Regions from separate parts of the Streptomyces sp. NBC_00440 genome, predicted to be linked through region 1. Evidence: predicted binding sites of a transcription regulator. Region 1 holds the regulator's gene; the other holds the start of a gene.

What was found. The regulator HrcA, encoded in region 1, represses chaperone genes, less so after heat shock. The targets are predictions, from matches to a motif close to TTNGCACTCNGNNNNNCNGAGTGCNAA.
Region 2: a site for HrcA is predicted at 4,425-4,451, ahead of OHB13_RS14610 (FmdB family zinc ribbon protein). Genes of this name have one in related genera too.

The regions. Positions count from the first base shown of each region.
Region 1 covers NZ_CP107921.1:2,439,571-2,447,682, reverse strand. The annotation lists gene OHB13_RS10900 (SpoIIE family protein phosphatase) at 1-1,388, shown strand, start outside; gene hemW (radical SAM family heme chaperone HemW) at 1,445-2,647, shown strand; gene OHB13_RS10890 (DUF3097 domain-containing protein) at 2,940-3,770, opposite strand; gene OHB13_RS10885 (MBL fold metallo-hydrolase) at 3,781-4,566, opposite strand; gene hrcA (heat-inducible transcriptional repressor HrcA) at 4,724-5,734, shown strand; gene dnaJ (molecular chaperone DnaJ) at 5,735-6,871, shown strand; gene OHB13_RS10870 (nitronate monooxygenase) at 7,042-8,112, shown strand, end outside; gene OHB13_RS10865 (16S rRNA (uracil(1498)-N(3))-methyltransferase) at 8,112-8,112, shown strand, end outside.
Region 2 covers NZ_CP107921.1:3,278,353-3,286,464, forward strand. The annotation lists gene OHB13_RS14595 (penicillin acylase family protein) at 1-1,068, opposite strand, end outside; gene OHB13_RS14600 (potassium/proton antiporter) at 1,258-2,769, shown strand; partial or broken gene OHB13_RS14605 (MFS transporter) at 3,015-4,235, shown strand; gene OHB13_RS14610 (FmdB family zinc ribbon protein) at 4,461-4,841, shown strand; gene OHB13_RS14615 (S-methyl-5'-thioadenosine phosphorylase) at 4,940-5,824, shown strand; gene OHB13_RS14620 (alpha/beta hydrolase) at 5,974-6,750, opposite strand; gene OHB13_RS14625 (RcpC/CpaB family pilus assembly protein) at 7,161-7,784, shown strand; gene OHB13_RS14630 (hypothetical protein) at 7,961-8,112, opposite strand, start outside.

The sequences.
Region 1 (8,112 bases):
GCGACCGCCGCCTGCGCCGCGGGCTGCGCGCCGCCGAGATCCTGGCCCCCGCGCCCCGGCACAGACAGGGCGCGGAGCGGGAGTGGAGCAGCAGCGGCGCGCTCAGCTTCCTCGCCGAGGCATCCGAACTCCTCGCCGGGCAGTTCGACGAGGACATGATCGCCGCACTGGCCGCGCAGCTCCTGGTGCCCCGGCTCGGCGACTGGTGCGCCGTCTGGCTGGACCCGGAGGCCGGCGGCCCGGGACGCAGACCGAGGCTGTCGCGGGTCTGGCACGCCCACGAGAGCCGGGTCGACGAGCTGCGGGCCGTACTGGAGAAGGAGCCGCCGCACCTGCCCGAGTCCGCGCGGGGCGGCGCCGTGGCCCTGGAGTGGCCCTTCGCCGACGGGACGGCGGGCGCCGACGGCAGAGCGGGCGCCGACGGCACGGTGCTCGGCTACCGGCTGCTCGCGGCGGGCCGCCCGCTGGGCACCCTGCTGCTCGGCCGGGCCGCCGGGCGGCGAGCCCACGAGGAAGTCACCGCCCTGGTGGGTGACTTCGCACGCCGGGTCGCGCTGGCGATCGGCGCCGCGCGCCAGTACACCCGGCAGGCCACCATCAGCAGGGTCCTCCAGCGCGGCCTGCTGCCCAGCAGCGTCGCCGAGATCCCCGGCATGGACAGCGCCCTCGTCTACGAGCCGCGCGGCGAGGGCGTCGCGGGCGGCGACTTCTACGACGTCTTCCCCGGCGACAGCGCGGGCGGCCGCTGGTGCTTCGCACTCGGCGACGTCCAGGGCAGCGGCCCGGAGGCGGCCGTCGTCACCGGACTCGCCCGCCCCTGGCTGCGGCTGCTCGCCCGCGAGGGCTACCAGGTCTCCGAGGTGCTCGACCGGCTCAACAAGCTGCTGCTCGACGACGCGATGGAGACCGCCGAGGCGGCCGCCCGGATGGTCGCGATGGCCGGCGGCCAGGAACTGCACGAGGACCCCCAGTCCCGGTTCCTCTCGCTGCTCTACGGCGAGCTGGTGCCGCTGCCCGACGGCGCGGGAGTCCGGTGCACCCTGGCCAGCGCGGGCCACCCGCTGCCGCTGCTGCTGAGCCCCGACGGCGCCGTACGGGCCGCCGCCGCGCCCCAGATGCTGCTCGGCGTGATCGAGGGGGTCGCGTACGAGAGCGAGACGTTCGACCTGGTGCCCGGCGACACACTGCTCTGCGTCACCGACGGCGTCACCGAGCGGCGGGCCGGCCCGCGCATGTTCGACGACGGCGACGGTCTCTCGGCCGAGTTGGCGGGCTGTACGGGCCTGACCGCGCAGGGCGTCGCCGAGCGGATCAAGCAGGCGGTCTACGCGTTCGGCGTGGAGCCGCTGGACGATGACATGGCGCTCCTGGTGCTGCGGGCGGAGTAGTCCCCGGACCGGGGGACAATGGGGGCATGCCTTCCGTACTGCCCGATGGTGAGCCCATGCCCGATGACGGGGCGCTGCCCGGTCATGCCCTGGAGGGCGCGGGTGAGCGGCCGCTCGGGTTCTATCTGCACGTGCCCTACTGCGCGACGCGCTGCGGGTACTGCGACTTCAACACCTACACCGCGACCGAGCTGCGCGGCTCGGGCGGTGTGCTGGCCTCGCAGGACAACTACGCGTCGACCCTCACCGAGGAGATCCGGCTGGCCCGCAAGGTGCTCGGCGACGACCCGCGCCGGGTGAGCACCGTCTTCGTCGGCGGCGGCACGCCGACCCTGCTCGACGCGGCGGACCTGGTGCGCATGCTCGCGGCGGTCCGGGACGAGTTCGGCCTCGCCGACGGCGCCGAGATCACCACCGAGGCCAACCCGGAGTCCGTCGGCCCGGAGTATCTGGCGACGCTGCGGGCCGGAGGCTTCAACCGGATCTCGTTCGGGATGCAGAGCGCGCGGCAGCACGTCCTGAAGATCCTCGACCGGACCCACACCCCGGGCAGGCCCGAGGCGTGCGTCGCGGAGGCGCGCGCCGCGGGCTTCGAGCACGTCAATCTGGACCTGATCTACGGCACGCCCGGCGAGTCCGACGACGACTGGCGGGCCTCGCTCTCGGCGGCGGTCGGCGCCGGACCCGATCACATCTCCGCGTACGCGCTCATCGTCGAGGAGGGCACCCAGCTGGCCCGCCGGATCCGGCGCGGCGAGGTGCCGATGACGGACGACGACGAGCACGCGGACCGCTATCTGATCGCGGACTCGGTCCTGGCCGACGCGGGGTTCTCCTGGTACGAGGTCTCCAACTGGTCCACCACCGACGCGGGCCGCTGCCTGCACAACGAGCTGTACTGGCGCGGCGCGGACTGGTGGGGCGCGGGCCCCGGCGCGCACAGCCACATCGGCGGCGTGCGCTGGTGGAACGTGAAGCACCCCGGCGCGTACGCGGCGGCCCTGGCGGCCGGCAAGTCACCCGGCGCGGGCCGGGAGATCCTGCCCGCCGAGGACCGCCGGGTGGAGCGCATCCTGCTGGAACTGCGCCTCCGCGACGGCTGCCCGCTCGCCATCCTGGCCCCGGCGGGCCTGGCCGCGTCCCGGCGGGCCCTGGCGGACGGACTGCTTGAGGCGGTGGCCTATGAGGCGGGGCGGGCGGTGCTCACCCTGCGGGGGCGGTTGCTGGCCGATGCGGTGGTGCGGGACCTGGTGGACTGAGGCTGCCGCCGGCCGCGCAGGGTGCTGGTTGCTGCGGCCTGCACGGGGCTCCGCCCCGGACCCCGCTCCTCAATCTCTCCCGGCTACCGCTGGGAGGTGCCCCCAGGAGGGGCTTGAATTCTCCGGCGCTCGGTGGGCTGGAAATTCCGGCGCTCGGCGGGGCTGGGGATGTCCTGCGCCGAGCAGGTAGGGGCAATCCGTCGCCACGAGGAGTCGGGGAAAGGGCATTTCGGCAACGCCGCGAGCGTGCGTGCCAGACGCCGCGCGGCAGGCGGCACTTTGACGACAGGCCCTAGGCGACGCTTGTATCCTCCGGCGCCGTCACGAAGTCGATCAGCTCCTCCACGCGCCCCAGCAGCGCGGGCTCCAGGTCCCGGTAGGAGCGCACCCCCGACAGGATCCGCTGCCACGCGGCCCCGGTGTTCTCCGGCCAGCCCAGCGCCCGGCACACACCCGTCTTCCAGTCCTGCCCGCGCGGTACGGCCGGCCACCCCGCGATGCCCACCGACGACGGCTTCACCGCCTCCCAGACGTCGATGTAGGGGTGCCCCACCACCAGTGCGTGGTCGCTGGAGACCTCCGCCGCGATACGGGACTCCTTCGAGCCCGGGACCAGATGGTCGACCAGCACCCCGAGCCGCGCGTCCGCCGCCGGGCCGAACTCCGCGACGATCGCGGGCAGATCGTCGATGCCGCCCAGATACTCGACGACGACGCCCTCGATCCGCAGGTCGTCGCCCCACACCCGCTCGACCAGCTCCGCGTCGTGCCGCCCCTCGACGTAGATCCGCCCGGCCCGCGCGACCCGTGCCCGCGCGCCGGGCACCGCCAGCGAACCGGACGCCGTCAGGTGGGTGCGCTGCTGCGCCGCTGTGGGACGTACGAGAGTGACCGGGCGCCCCTCAAGCAGGAAGGCGCGCGGCCCCATCGGGAACACCCGGTGCTTGCCGAAGCGGTCCTCCAGGGTGACCGTCGGCCCCTCGGCCGTCTTCTCACAACGGATCACCGCACCGCAGAACCCGGTGGCGATCTCCTCGACCACCAGATCGGGCTCGGCCGCGACCTCGCGGGCGGGCGTCTGCTTCTTCCACGGCGGCGTGAAGTCCGGGCTGTAGCTGCGCATTCCGCAGACGCTACGACACCCTGGAGCGTGCTGCCAGCACATCACGTTGAGCGCGGACGAACGCGGCGTCGACCACGGCCCCGTGCCCCGGTACGTACAGCGCGTCCTCGCCGCCCAGCGCCAGCAGCCGGTCCAGCGCCGCGGGCCACTGGGCGGGCATCGCGTCCGGGCCCGCCTGCGGCTCGCCCGACTCCTCGACCAGGTCGCCGCAGAAGACGACGTCGCGGCCGTCCGCGCCGTTCCCGGGGGCGGCTCCCTGTCCGCCCGGGACGAGCAGAGCCAGATCGTGGCCGGTGTGCCCGGGGCCGCAGTTCACCAGGGTGACCCGGAGGCCGCCCAGGTCCAGGGTCAGTTCCCCGGACACCTGATGGTGCGGAGCGACCAGATGGGCCACCGCCTCGGCGGCCTCCGCCGCCGCGACGCCGTGGCGCACCGCGTCCTGGCGCAGCTCCTCGGCGCCGCGCGAGCCCCGGGTGAGCAGCGCCTCCGTGCCCACCGCTCCGTAGACCTGGACACCCGCGAACACGGCGGTGCCCAGCACATGGTCGAAGTGCGGGTGGCTCAGCGCGATGTGCGTCACCCGGCGGCCGAGCACCGCCTCCGCGCGCATCCGGAGCTCCCGGCCCTCGCGCAGCGTCGCCCCCGTGTCGAAGAGCAGCGCACCGTACCGGCCCGCCACGAGCCCGGCTGTCGCGTCCCAGCGGGGGAGACGGCACCGGCCCACCCCCGTCGCCAGACGTTCCCAGCCATAGTCTTCCCAGGTGGAGTCTTCCCAAGTGGCGTCAGTGGCGTCCATACCCTGACGCTATCCCCGGTCGGCGGACAACGGCGCGATCGTGCGACGGGCCGCCCTTGCCAGCGGTGAACCTCTCCGCCGTACACTGGGACGCTGCTGGCACTCGAACATTCCGAGTGCCAGGAAGGCCCGGATCGACAGCTGGAGGTGTGCGCGGGTGCTCAGCGAACGCAGACTCGAAGTGTTGCGCGCCATCGTCCAGGACTATGTGGGCACCGAGGAGCCGGTCGGCTCCAAGGCGCTCACCGAGCGGCACCGGCTCGGTGTCTCACCGGCCACCGTCCGCAACGACATGGCGGCCCTGGAGGACGAGGGGTTCATCGCCCAGCCGCACACGAGCGCGGGCCGCATCCCCACGGACAAGGGGTACCGGCTGTTCGTCGACCGGCTCGCGGGCGTCAAGCCCCTCTCGTCGCCCGAGCGGCGCGCCATCCAGAACTTCATGGACGGCGCCGTCGACCTCGACGACGTGGTGGGCCGCACCGTGCGGCTCCTCGCCCAGCTCACCCGGCAGGTCGCCGTGGTGCAGTACCCGTCGCTGACCCGTTCCACGGTGCGGCACGTGGAACTGCTGGCGCTGGCCCCGGCCCGGCTGATGCTCGTGCTGATCACGGACACCGGACGGGTCGAGCAGCGCATGATCGACTGTCCGGCGCCGTTCGGTGAGACTTCTCTCGCCGACCTCCGTGCCCGGCTCAACAGCCGGGTGGTGGGGCGCCGCTTCGCGGACGTACCACAATTGGTGCAGGACCTTCCCGAGTCCTTCGAGCAGGAGGACCGGGGTACGGTTTCCACGGTGCTCGCGACCTTGCTGGAAACGCTGGTCGAGGAGACCGAGGAACGGCTGATGATCGGCGGAACCGCCAATCTGACGCGATTCGGACATGACTTCCCACTGACCATCAGGCCGGTGCTGGAAGCGCTTGAGGAGCAGGTCGTGCTCCTCAAGCTGCTCGGTGAGGACTCGGGCATGACCGTACGCATCGGGCATGAGAATGCCCACGAGGGCCTGACGTCCACATCGGTCGTCGCCGTCGGCTACGGTTCGGGCGACGAGGCAGTCGCCAAACTCGGCGTGGTCGGACCGACCCGCATGGACTACCCCGGAACGATGGGAGCGGTACGCGCAGTGGCACGTTACGTCGGACAGATCCTGGCGGAGTCGTAAGTGGCCACGGACTATTACGCCGTTCTCGGCGTGCGCCGCGACGCTTCCCAGGACGAGATCAAGAAGGCATTCCGGCGATTGGCGCGCGAGCTCCACCCGGACGTCAACCCCGATCCCAAGACGCAGGAACGCTTCAAGGAGATCAACGCCGCCTACGAGGTGTTGTCGGACCCGCAGAAGAAGCAGGTCTACGACCTCGGGGGCGACCCGCTCTCGCAGGCGGGCGGCGGCGGAGCCGGCGGCTTCGGCCAGGGCGGCTTCGGCAACTTCTCGGACATCATGGACGCCTTCTTCGGTACGGCGTCCCAGCGCGGGCCGAGGTCGCGTACGCGGCGCGGCCAGGACGCGATGATCCGGCTGGAGATCGACCTCAACGAGTCGGCCTTCGGCACCACGAAGGACATCCAGGTCGACACCGCTGTGGTCTGCACGACCTGCAGCGGCGAGGGCGCGGCCCCCGGCACCTCGGCCCAGACCTGCGACATGTGCCGCGGCCGCGGTGAGGTCTCGCAGGTCACCCGGTCCTTCCTGGGCCAGGTCATGACCTCGCGGCCGTGCCCGCAGTGTCAGGGCTTCGGTACGGTCGTGCCGACCCCGTGCCCCGAGTGCGCGGGCGACGGGCGCATCCGCTCCCGCCGCACGCTGACGGTGAAGATCCCGGCCGGTGTCGACAACGGCACCCGCATCCAGCTCGCGGGCGAGGGCGAGGTCGGCCCCGGCGGCGGCCCCGCCGGTGACCTGTACGTGGAGATCCACGAGCTGCCGCACGCGGTCTTCCAGCGGCGCGGCGACGATCTGCACTGCACGGTGACGGTCCCGATGACGGCGGCCGCGCTCGGCACGAAGGTGCCGCTGGAGACGCTGGACGCGCTGGAGGAGGTCGACATCCGGCCGGGCACGCAGTCTGGCCAGTCGATCCCGATGCACCAGCGCGGCATCACGCATCTGCGCGGCGGCGGCCGCGGCGACCTGATCGTGCATGTCGAGGTGCTCACCCCGACAAAGATGGACGCCGAACAGGAGCGCCTGCTGCGGGAGTTCTCCAAACTGCGCGGCGAGGAACGGCCCACCGGCCAGTTCCAGCCGGGGCAGCAGGGGTTGTTCTCGCGGCTGAAGGATGCGTTCAACGGTCGGTAGCGGGGTTGTTCTTTCTGCCGGGGGTCCGGGGGTCGTCCCCCGGGGGATGCAGTCGGCCGGGGGACGAGGGGTTGTTCTCCCGGCTGAAGGATGCGTTCAACGGGCGGTAGCCCCCGGCGTACTCGCGCCACCGATTCGGTGCGGTGCGGAGGACGTGGCACGATGCGGTCATGTCCTCCGTACTCGCCGATCTCTGCCGATATCCGATCGTGCAGGCCCCCATGGCGGGCGGTGCTTCAGGCCCGCAGCTCGCCGCAGCCGTCTCCGAGGCCGGTGGTCTCGGGTTCCTCGCCGCCGGGTACAAGACCGCGGACGGCATGTACGAGGAGATCAAGCAGCTGCGCGGGCTGACCTCCCTGCCCTTCGGTGTGAACCTGTTCATGCCGCAGTCCGAGCACCCCGATCCGGCAGCCGTCGAGGTCTACAGCCACCAGCTCGCCGGTGAGTCGACCTGGTACGAGACGCCCCTCGGCGACGTCCACGGCAGCTCGGACGACGGGTACGAGGCCAAACTCGCCGTCCTGCTCGACGACCCCGTCCCGGTGGTCTCCTTCACCTTCGGCTGTCCCTCCCGCGATGTGCTCGACGCCTTCGACCGGGTCGACACCTTCACCATCGTCACCGTCACCACCGCCGAGGAAGCGCAGACCGCCCAGTGGTGCGGCGCCGACGCGGTCTGTGTGCAGGGCATCGAGGCGGGCGGCCACCAGGGCACACACCGCGACGACCCGCAGAACGACGGCACGGGCATCGGCGTGCTGTCGCTCATCACGCAGGTACGGGAGACCGTGCAGCTGCCGGTCATCGCGGCCGGCGGGCTGATGCGCGGCGCGCAGATCGCGGCGGTGCTCGCGGCGGGCGCGGAGGCGGCGCAGCTCGGTACGGCCTTCCTGATCTGCCCGGAGTCCGGGGCGAACAGCCTGCACAAGCAGGCCCTGACCAACCCGCTCTTCGTCCGCACGGACCTCACCCGCGCGTTCAGCGGGCGCCCGGCGCGCGGTCTCGTCAACCGGTTCATGCGCGAGCACGGACCGTATGCCCCCGCCGCCTATCCGCAGGTGCACCACCTCACGGCCGGACTGCGCAAGGCCGCGGCCGGGGTGGGCGACGCCCAGGGCATGGCGCTCTGGGCCGGCCAGGGCCACCGGCTCGCCCGTGAGCTGCCCGCCGGTCAGCTGGTCGAGGTGCTGGTGGCCGAACTGGACGCGGCCCGCGCGCTGTTGGCCGAGGACGGTACGTCA
Region 2 (8,112 bases), 840 kb from region 1:
GCTGGAGATGGTCCGGCAGTGCAGGCCCATCTGGTACCAGAGGGACGGCAGTTGCGGCGCCAGGTGCGGGTCGTTGGCCAGCAGCGGTTTGCCGGTGGTCGTCAGGTCCCCGGAGACCACCCAGGAGTTGGAGCCGATGCCGCTGCCGCTCGGGCCGAGCAGCGTCGGGATCTTGTCCAGGGTGTCCGAGAGCGAGGAGAGCTGCGACTGCATGCCCTGGACCGCGCCGGTCGCGGTGTCCGAACCACCCACGGTGCCGCCCGGGTTCGCGTCCTGGTCGAACTTCCCGGTGACCGGGTCGATGCCGCCCTGCTGCACGATCGGCTTGTTCCGGCTGTACGGGTAGGACGGGTACAGGTCACTGATCTGCTGGGCGCTCAGCCGCGAGGTCATCAGCGAACGGTCGATCTCGTCCTGCATGTTGCCGCGCAGGTCCCAGGCCATCGCCTTGAGCCAGGCCACCGAGTCGACGGGCGTCCACGCTTCGGGCTTGTAGTCGTTGGTGAGGTTCAGGGCCGCGTACTCGACGGAGATCTGCTTGCCGTCCTTGCCCTTCAGATACGCGTTGACCCCGGCCGAGTACGCCTGGAGGTTCTTCTTCGTCTCCGGCGACAGCTTGGTGTCGTACTCCTTCTGCGCGACCCGGTGCCAGCCGAGCGTGCGCAGGAAGGAGTCGGTCTTGACCTGGCTCGATCCGAACATCTCGGAGAGCCGGCCGGATGTCATGTGGCGCCGGACGTCCATCTCGTAGAAACGGTCCTGGGCCTGGACGTAGCCCTGCGCGCGGAAGAGGTCGGCGTCGGTGTCCGCGTAGATCTGCGGTACGCCGTAGCTGTCCCGCTTGACGTCGACGTTGCCCGAGAGGCCGGGGACCTTGATCTCACCGGTCGTCTGCGGAAGGGACGCCCGCACGGTGCTCACGCCCCAGTACGACCCGTACCCGATGCCCGCAACGAGCGCCAGCACCACGACGATCACGATCAGCCTGGCGCGACGCCCTTTCTTCTTACGGGATTTCGTGCCGGATTTCGTGCCGGAAGGGACGGCTGTGGTGGTGGCGGCGGGCATCGCTGTCCTTCGAGGGGCAGGGTGGTCTGTAGGTCCGACGGAGCGCTGGAGCAACCATAGGCGCAGCGCCTGTGCGTTACGGACGCGGTATCCCCAGCGGCATCGCACAAGTAAGCGAAGCGTCAAGGAAGCGTCAAGGATTAGGTAGGGTAACGAAGTACTTGCAGCGTACGAGGGAAGGAACGGCCACTGACTGTCCACCATCTCAACGAGCTCCTGCTGATCTGCTCACTCGTCCTGCTGATCGCCGTGGCCGCCGTGCGCATCTCGTCGCGCAGCGGCCTCCCCAGCCTGCTGCTGTATCTCGGCATCGGGATGGCGATAGGCCAGGACGGCATCTTCAACGTCAAGTTCGACAACGTCGAGATGACCCAGGTGATCGGCTACGCCGCGCTGGTCGTGATCCTGACCGAGGGCGGCCTGGGCACCAAGTGGAAAGAGATCAAACCGGTCCTGCCGATGGCCGTCGTGCTGTCGACGGCCGGCGTCGCGGTGAGCGTGGGGATCACCGCCGCCGGCGCGCACTACCTGGTCGGTCTCGAATGGCGCCAGGCCCTGATCATCGGCGCCGTGGTGTCGTCCACCGACGCCGCCGCCGTCTTCTCCGTTCTGCGCAAGGTGCCCCTGCCGGCCCGGATCACGGGTGTACTGGAGGCCGAGTCCGGCTTCAACGACGCCCCGGTGGTGATCCTGGTCATCGCGTTCTCGACGGCCGGTCCTGTCGACCACTGGTACGTACTGATCGGCAAGATCGCCCTGGAGCTGGCGATCGGCGCCTCGATCGGCCTCGCCGTCGGCTGGCTCGGATCGTGGGGGCTGCGCCATGTCGCGCTGCCCGCCTCCGGCCTCTACCCGATCGCCGTGATGGCCATCGCGATCACGGCGTACGCGGCCGGCGCCATCGCGCACGGCAGTGGCTTCCTCGCCGTCTACCTCGCCGCGATGCTGCTCGGCAACGCCAAGCTGCCGCACTGGCCGGCCACCCGCGGGTTCGCCGAGGGTCTCGGCTGGATCGCCCAGATCGGCATGTTCGTCCTGCTCGGACTGCTGGTGAGCCCCCACGAGCTGGGCAGCGACTTCTGGCCCGCGGTGATCGTGGGCCTGGTCCTGACGATGGTGGCGCGGCCGGTCTCCGTACTGCTGAGCCTGGCACCGTTCCGGGTGCCCTGGCAGGAGCAGACCCTGATGTCGTGGGCCGGGCTGCGCGGAGCCGTCCCCATCATCCTGGCGACCATCCCGATGGTGTCCGGCATCGACGGCAGCTCCCGGGTCTTCAACATCGTCTTCGTGCTCGTCGTCGTCTACACACTGGTGCAGGGGCCGACGCTCCCCTGGCTGGCCAGGAAGCTCAGCCTCGGCGACGGCGCCGACGCCGCGGCGGACCTGGGCATCGAATCGGCGCCCCTGGAGCGGCTGCGCGGGCATCTGCTGTCGGTGGCGATCCCGGAGAAGTCCCGGATGCACGGCGTCGAGGTCGGCGAGCTGCGGCTGCCCAAGGGCGCCGCCGTCACCCTGGTCGTCCGGGACGGCACGAGCTTCGTACCGCAGCCCTCGACGGTGCTGCGGCGCGGGGACGAACTGCTCGTGGTGGCGACCAATCCGGTGCGCGACGCCGCCGAAGCACGGCTGCGGGCGATCGGCCAGGGAGGCAAGCTGGCGGGATGGCTCGCGAGTAGCGGTACCATGAACCGATCGGCTTGACCCGATTGACTTGATTGACCTGATCGACCAACTCTGCCTGATGCAGAGCTGGCGCGACCGTATGGCGGTCGAGGCACCCCCCGTCGCGGTGCGTGCGCGGTATCCGCGCAGGAGTTCCGCACGACGAAACGGCCCGGCCTACCGCAGTTCCGCGCAAGAGGACAGCTCTCGGCAGCTCCCGTACGCATGCCTTCGTATGCCTGTACACCAAGGGGAGTGCTACCAGGCGGCAGAAAGGCTAGGCCGTGGTGTCCACGGTCTCCGAGACCCGTCCGGGGTACGGGCAGTTGTTGCGCACACCTGGCGCATGGACGTTCCTGCTGCCCGGTTTCGCCGCGCGGCAGCCCTTCGCGATGCTGACCATCGGCATCGTGCTGCTGGTGCAGCACACGACGGGCTCGTACGGAAACGCAGGCATCGTCGCCGCTGTGACGGGTGTCTCCATGGCGCTGTTCGCGCCGCAGAGCGGCAAGCTCGCCGACCGGCTCGGGCAGCGCGCCGTGCTGTTCCCCGGTGTCCTCGTGCACGCCGCTTCAGTGATCACCCTGACGGTGCTCGCGATGGCGGGCGCGCCGCTGTGGGCGCTGTTCATCGCCGCTGTGCCGACCGGTGCGTCGGTACCGCAGGTCGGCCCGATGGTCCGGGCCCGCTGGGCCGCGAAACTGGAGGGCTCGCCCCTCATGTCGACGGCCGCCGCCTTCGAATCGGTGACGGACGAGTTCACCTTCGTCATCGGCCCGGTGCTGACGACCGCACTGTGCACCGGGATCCACCCGGCGGCCGGGCTGATCACCGAGGCCGCGCTGACCCTGATCGGCGGCCTCGTCTTCGCGGCGCAGCGCCGGACCCAGCCGTCCGTCCGGGTACGTGACAACAGCCACACCTCCGAGCGGCACATCTCCGCGCTGTCGGTGCCGGGCGTACGGGTGCTCGCCGTGGCGTTCCTCGGGATCGGCGCGGTGTTCGGCGGTATGCAGGTCTCACTGACCGCGTTCGCCGAGGAGATCGGCCGGCCCGGTGTGAACGGCGTGCTGTACGGGGTCTTCGCCGCCGGCAACATGCTCGCGGGCATCGTCTGCGGGGCCATCGCCTGGAAGATCGCGCCGAAGTCCCGGCTGCTGGTCGCGTACACCGCGCTGGCCGTCACCGCGTCCGGGCTCTGGGCGATGCACACGGTGCCGCTCGTAGCGGGACTCGGACTGCTGGTCGGACTCTGCATCGCACCCGCGCTGATCAGCGGATACACCCTGGTGGACACCCTGGTGCCGGCTTCGGCGCGCACCGAGGCCTTCACCTGGCTGACCGGTTCGGTGGCACTGGGACAGGCCGCGGCCGTATCGGTGGCGGGCGAGCTGACCGACTCGTTCAGCTCCAGCGCCGGATTCCTGGTGCCGATGGGCGGGACCGTACTGGCACTGCTCACCCTGCTGGCGCTGCGGTCGCGGCTGACACCCCGCGACGCGGGACCTGGCACGGAACAGGGCACGGAGAAGGACACCGAGCAGGGCACGGAACAGGGCTCGGAAGCGGGCCCGGAATACGACACCGCGCGGGGCGCAGGCCGTGGCATCAAGCGTGGCGCAGGGCGTGGGATGGGTCACCGAGTGCCGGTCTCAGTGGACTGATCCAGCGGAATACGTCACTATAGAACGTCGTTAGCACTCACTGAGTGAGAGTGCCAGGAGGAGCAAGTGCCGACCTATCAGTACCAGTGCACCGAATGCAGCCAGGGCCTTGAGGCGGTGCAGAAGTTCACCGATGACGCCCTGACCGTATGCCCGAGCTGCGATGGACGCCTGAAGAAGGTGTTCTCGGCGGTCGGCATTGTCTTCAAGGGTTCGGGTTTCTACCGGAACGACAGCCGCGGCTCCTCGTCGAGCAGCACGGCGGCGTCTTCCAAGCCCGCCGGTTCGTCGTCGTCCTCGTCGGACTCGTCTTCGGGTTCGTCCGGCTCTTCGAGCTCGTCCGGCTCCTCGGGCTCCGACGCGAAGGCCGGTGCCTCGAAGTCCGGCGGCTCGGCATCGTCGGCGTCCTCGTCGAGCAGCTCCTCCAGCGGCAGCTCCGCCGCCTGATACCGGTTTCCCGGAACCCTGCCGTCGTCCGACGGTGGGGTTTCCGGCATGTCCGGAGTGGCCCGGGCCCGTCCGGAACCCCGGATAGTGTGACCGGCATGGTGAATGTGGCGAACTCGGCAGACCAGGCAACCGCGGGAGACACCGCGGCCCCCACGGCGGACATCGGGGTCATCGGCGGCTCCGGCTTCTACTCCTTCCTGGAGGACGTGACCGAGGTCGCGGTGGACACCCCGTACGGGAAGCCGAGCGACTCCCTCTTCCTCGGTGAGATCGCCGGGCGCCGGGTGGCGTTCCTCCCCCGGCACGGGCGCGGCCACCATCTGCCCCCGCACCTCATCAACTACCGGGCGAACCTCTGGGCGTTGCGGTCCGTGGGCGTACGGCAGGTGCTCGGCCCGTGCGCGGTGGGCGGGCTGCGGCCGGAGTACGGGCCGGGGACGCTGCTCGTACCGGACCAGATGGTGGACCGTACGAAGGCACGCACGCAGACGTACTACGACGGTCAGGCGCTGCCGGACGGCAGCATCCCGAACGTGGTGCACGTGTCGCTGGCCGACCCGTACTGCTCCGCCGGCCGCAAGGCCGCCCTCGCGGCGGCGCGCGGGCAGGAGTGGGAGCCGGTGGACGGCGGGACTCTGGTCATCATCGAGGGGCCGCGGTTCTCGACCAGGGCCGAGTCGCGCTGGCATGCGGCGATGGGCTGGTCCGTGGTGGGCATGACCGGGCACCCCGAGGCGGTCCTCGCCCGTGAACTGGGGCTCTGCTACACGTCGATGACGCTGGTCACGGACCTGGACGCGGGGGCCGAGGCAGGGGAGGGCGTCTCCCACGACGAGGTGCTGAGGGTCTTCGCCGCCAATGTGGACCGGCTGCGCACGGTGCTCTTCGACGCGGTGGCCGGGCTGCCTGCGGAGCAGTCGAAGGCGTGCCACTGTGCGCGTGCGCTGGACGGGGTCGACCCGGGGATCACGCTGCCCTGAAGGGTGGGGCCGGCTGAGGGGAATGGCCCTGAGTGCGTGGGCGCCGAGTGCGTGGGCGCCGAGTGGTGAGGACGGCGGGCATCCGAGGAGATGCCCGCCGAGGCTGCGCGGCGCCGGGCCGGCCGGCCCGGCGCCCGCAACCGCTCGGATCAGGGCGGTGCGGTGACTGCGCCGCCGAGGTGCCGGGCGAAGAACCGGACCGCGCTGTCTGCCTCGAACCTGGGCAGCTCCTTGTGCTTGCCCGAGTTCACGTGCAACGACTTCTCCTTCGAGGCGAAGGCGTCGAACAGCGCGAGACCTTCCTCGCGCGAGATGTGCTCGTCATCCCACTGCAGGTCGAACTCGATCGGGACGGTGATCCGCTTCGCCTTCTCGGCAAGGACATCGGGCCAGTGCTGGCCGAATACCGCGGCTGTGATCCTGGGTTCGACCGCCACCAGCGGTACGCCGATCGCGGTGCCCATGTTGATGCCCCAGAAACCGACGGGACCGCCGGCGCCGATCTCCGGGAGTTCCTGGAGGGCATCCAGGGTCGCCCGGTACTCGGGTACGGCGAGCTGAGCCAGGTGGTCGTTGTAGCGCACGACGATCGGGCCTTCCGGCTCGCCCGCCGCCCTGGCCCGGAACAGCTCGGCGACTTCTTCCTCGTCGTGCGCCGTGCGGGGCCGGTCGCCGTGACCGGGCGCGTCGATGACGGCGACGTGGAAGCCGCAGCCGGTCACCACGCGCTGGGCGCGGCCGGACATCGCGGGATGCTTCTTGTGGTTGCCGCCGCCGTGGGCCATCAGGATCAGGGGCGCGGGCTCGGCGGGGGCGGAGGCCGGCGACCAGAGGACGCCGGGGACGCCGGGGACTCCGGGGACGGTGAAGTCGCGTTCGAGCAGGCCGTTCCGTGACGACTCGGCGGTGAACTGTAGAGATCGCATAAGTGTTGCCTTTCGGGAGTGCCTTGTTGTCGTGGCGCTCCCGGCGACACCTGCGTCAATCGCCTGACCGTGACGGGAGGGGGAGCACCCACGTGGATACGGCGTTCATGGGTCTCACCTCCTCGGGACGGTGTCTCGGTCCGACGATGTCGCGTCGGGCCGGTGTCGCGGTCGACTGAAAGCTAGCAGCCCGATCGCGGTTCAACCCACCCCTTTTTTTCCGCCCTTTCCCGCTCCTTTCCGCCCCTTCCCGCCAGGGGTATGAGCGCGGGGCAACGGGTCGGCGGGGCAACGGGTTGTCCACAACTCGCGAGTAATCCACAGCTCTCAGCAGGATGTCGCGGAACGCCGGATCGTGGGAGGAGTTCGCCACGGACTCCTCTGACCAGGCGGTGGTTGCCATGATCCCCATGCCCGTACCTGTCGTATCCGCGCCCGAGCCGCGCGGAGTGCCGCAGTTCGCCCCGCTGCGGGTGCGCCCGGGACGGCACCGTATCCGGCGGGCTCTGGGTCGATGGCACCGGACGGTGGTGGCGGGGCTGGTTCTCGCGGCTGCTGCCCTGGCCGCCTGGGCACCTCGCGACGTCGGGGGCGGGGAGCCGTCTATTGCCGTCCGGGCGGAGCCCCGGGCCGACGCTGCGGACGGGCGGGGCCGTGCGCCGGGCGCCCCTGCGGCCTCGGACCGCGCAACTCCGGTGTCGGCTCCGGTGTCCGCGCCGGTACGGATTGCCGACGCGGCGACCGTACGGCTGCTGGCCCCCGGCGACCACGTCGATGTCATCGCGATCGGTGCTGCCTCGGCCGGTGATGCCACAGCCGACGGCGCTTCGGCGGGGTCAGGTCCGCCGGGAAGCGCCCGAGCGGCGCGGGTGGTCGCGACGGGGGTACGGGTGGCCGACGTGCCGGATGCGGGCGCCTCGGACGACGCCTCCCCCGACGCCGGAGCGCTCGTCGTGCTCACTGTGCCCCGCTCGACGGCGACCGCGCTGGCAGGCGCCGGAGCCACGTCCAAACTGGCGGTGACCCTGTGCTGAACGCTGTGCTGAATCCAGTGCTGAAGCCTGCGCCGGCTGTGCTGAACCGTGAGCCGAACAGCACGGATGCCCAGTCATATCCCCTGCGGGAGTGGGGTAATTGGACAGCTTCGTGGTGGCGCAGCGCCTCAGGTGGCGGAGCGGAGCGTTCCGCTTCCGGTGCGCCCAGGGGCGGGTCAGATGTGGTGCGGCGGCTTCTCGTCGAGGAAGCGGGCCAGATCCGACGCACTGCTCCCGCCGGACGGCCGGTCGCCCCAGCCGTGGTCCGTGTCGTCCGGGGACTGCTGGTCGAGCGGATCGTCGAAGACCAGCTTGGACACCGGTTTGG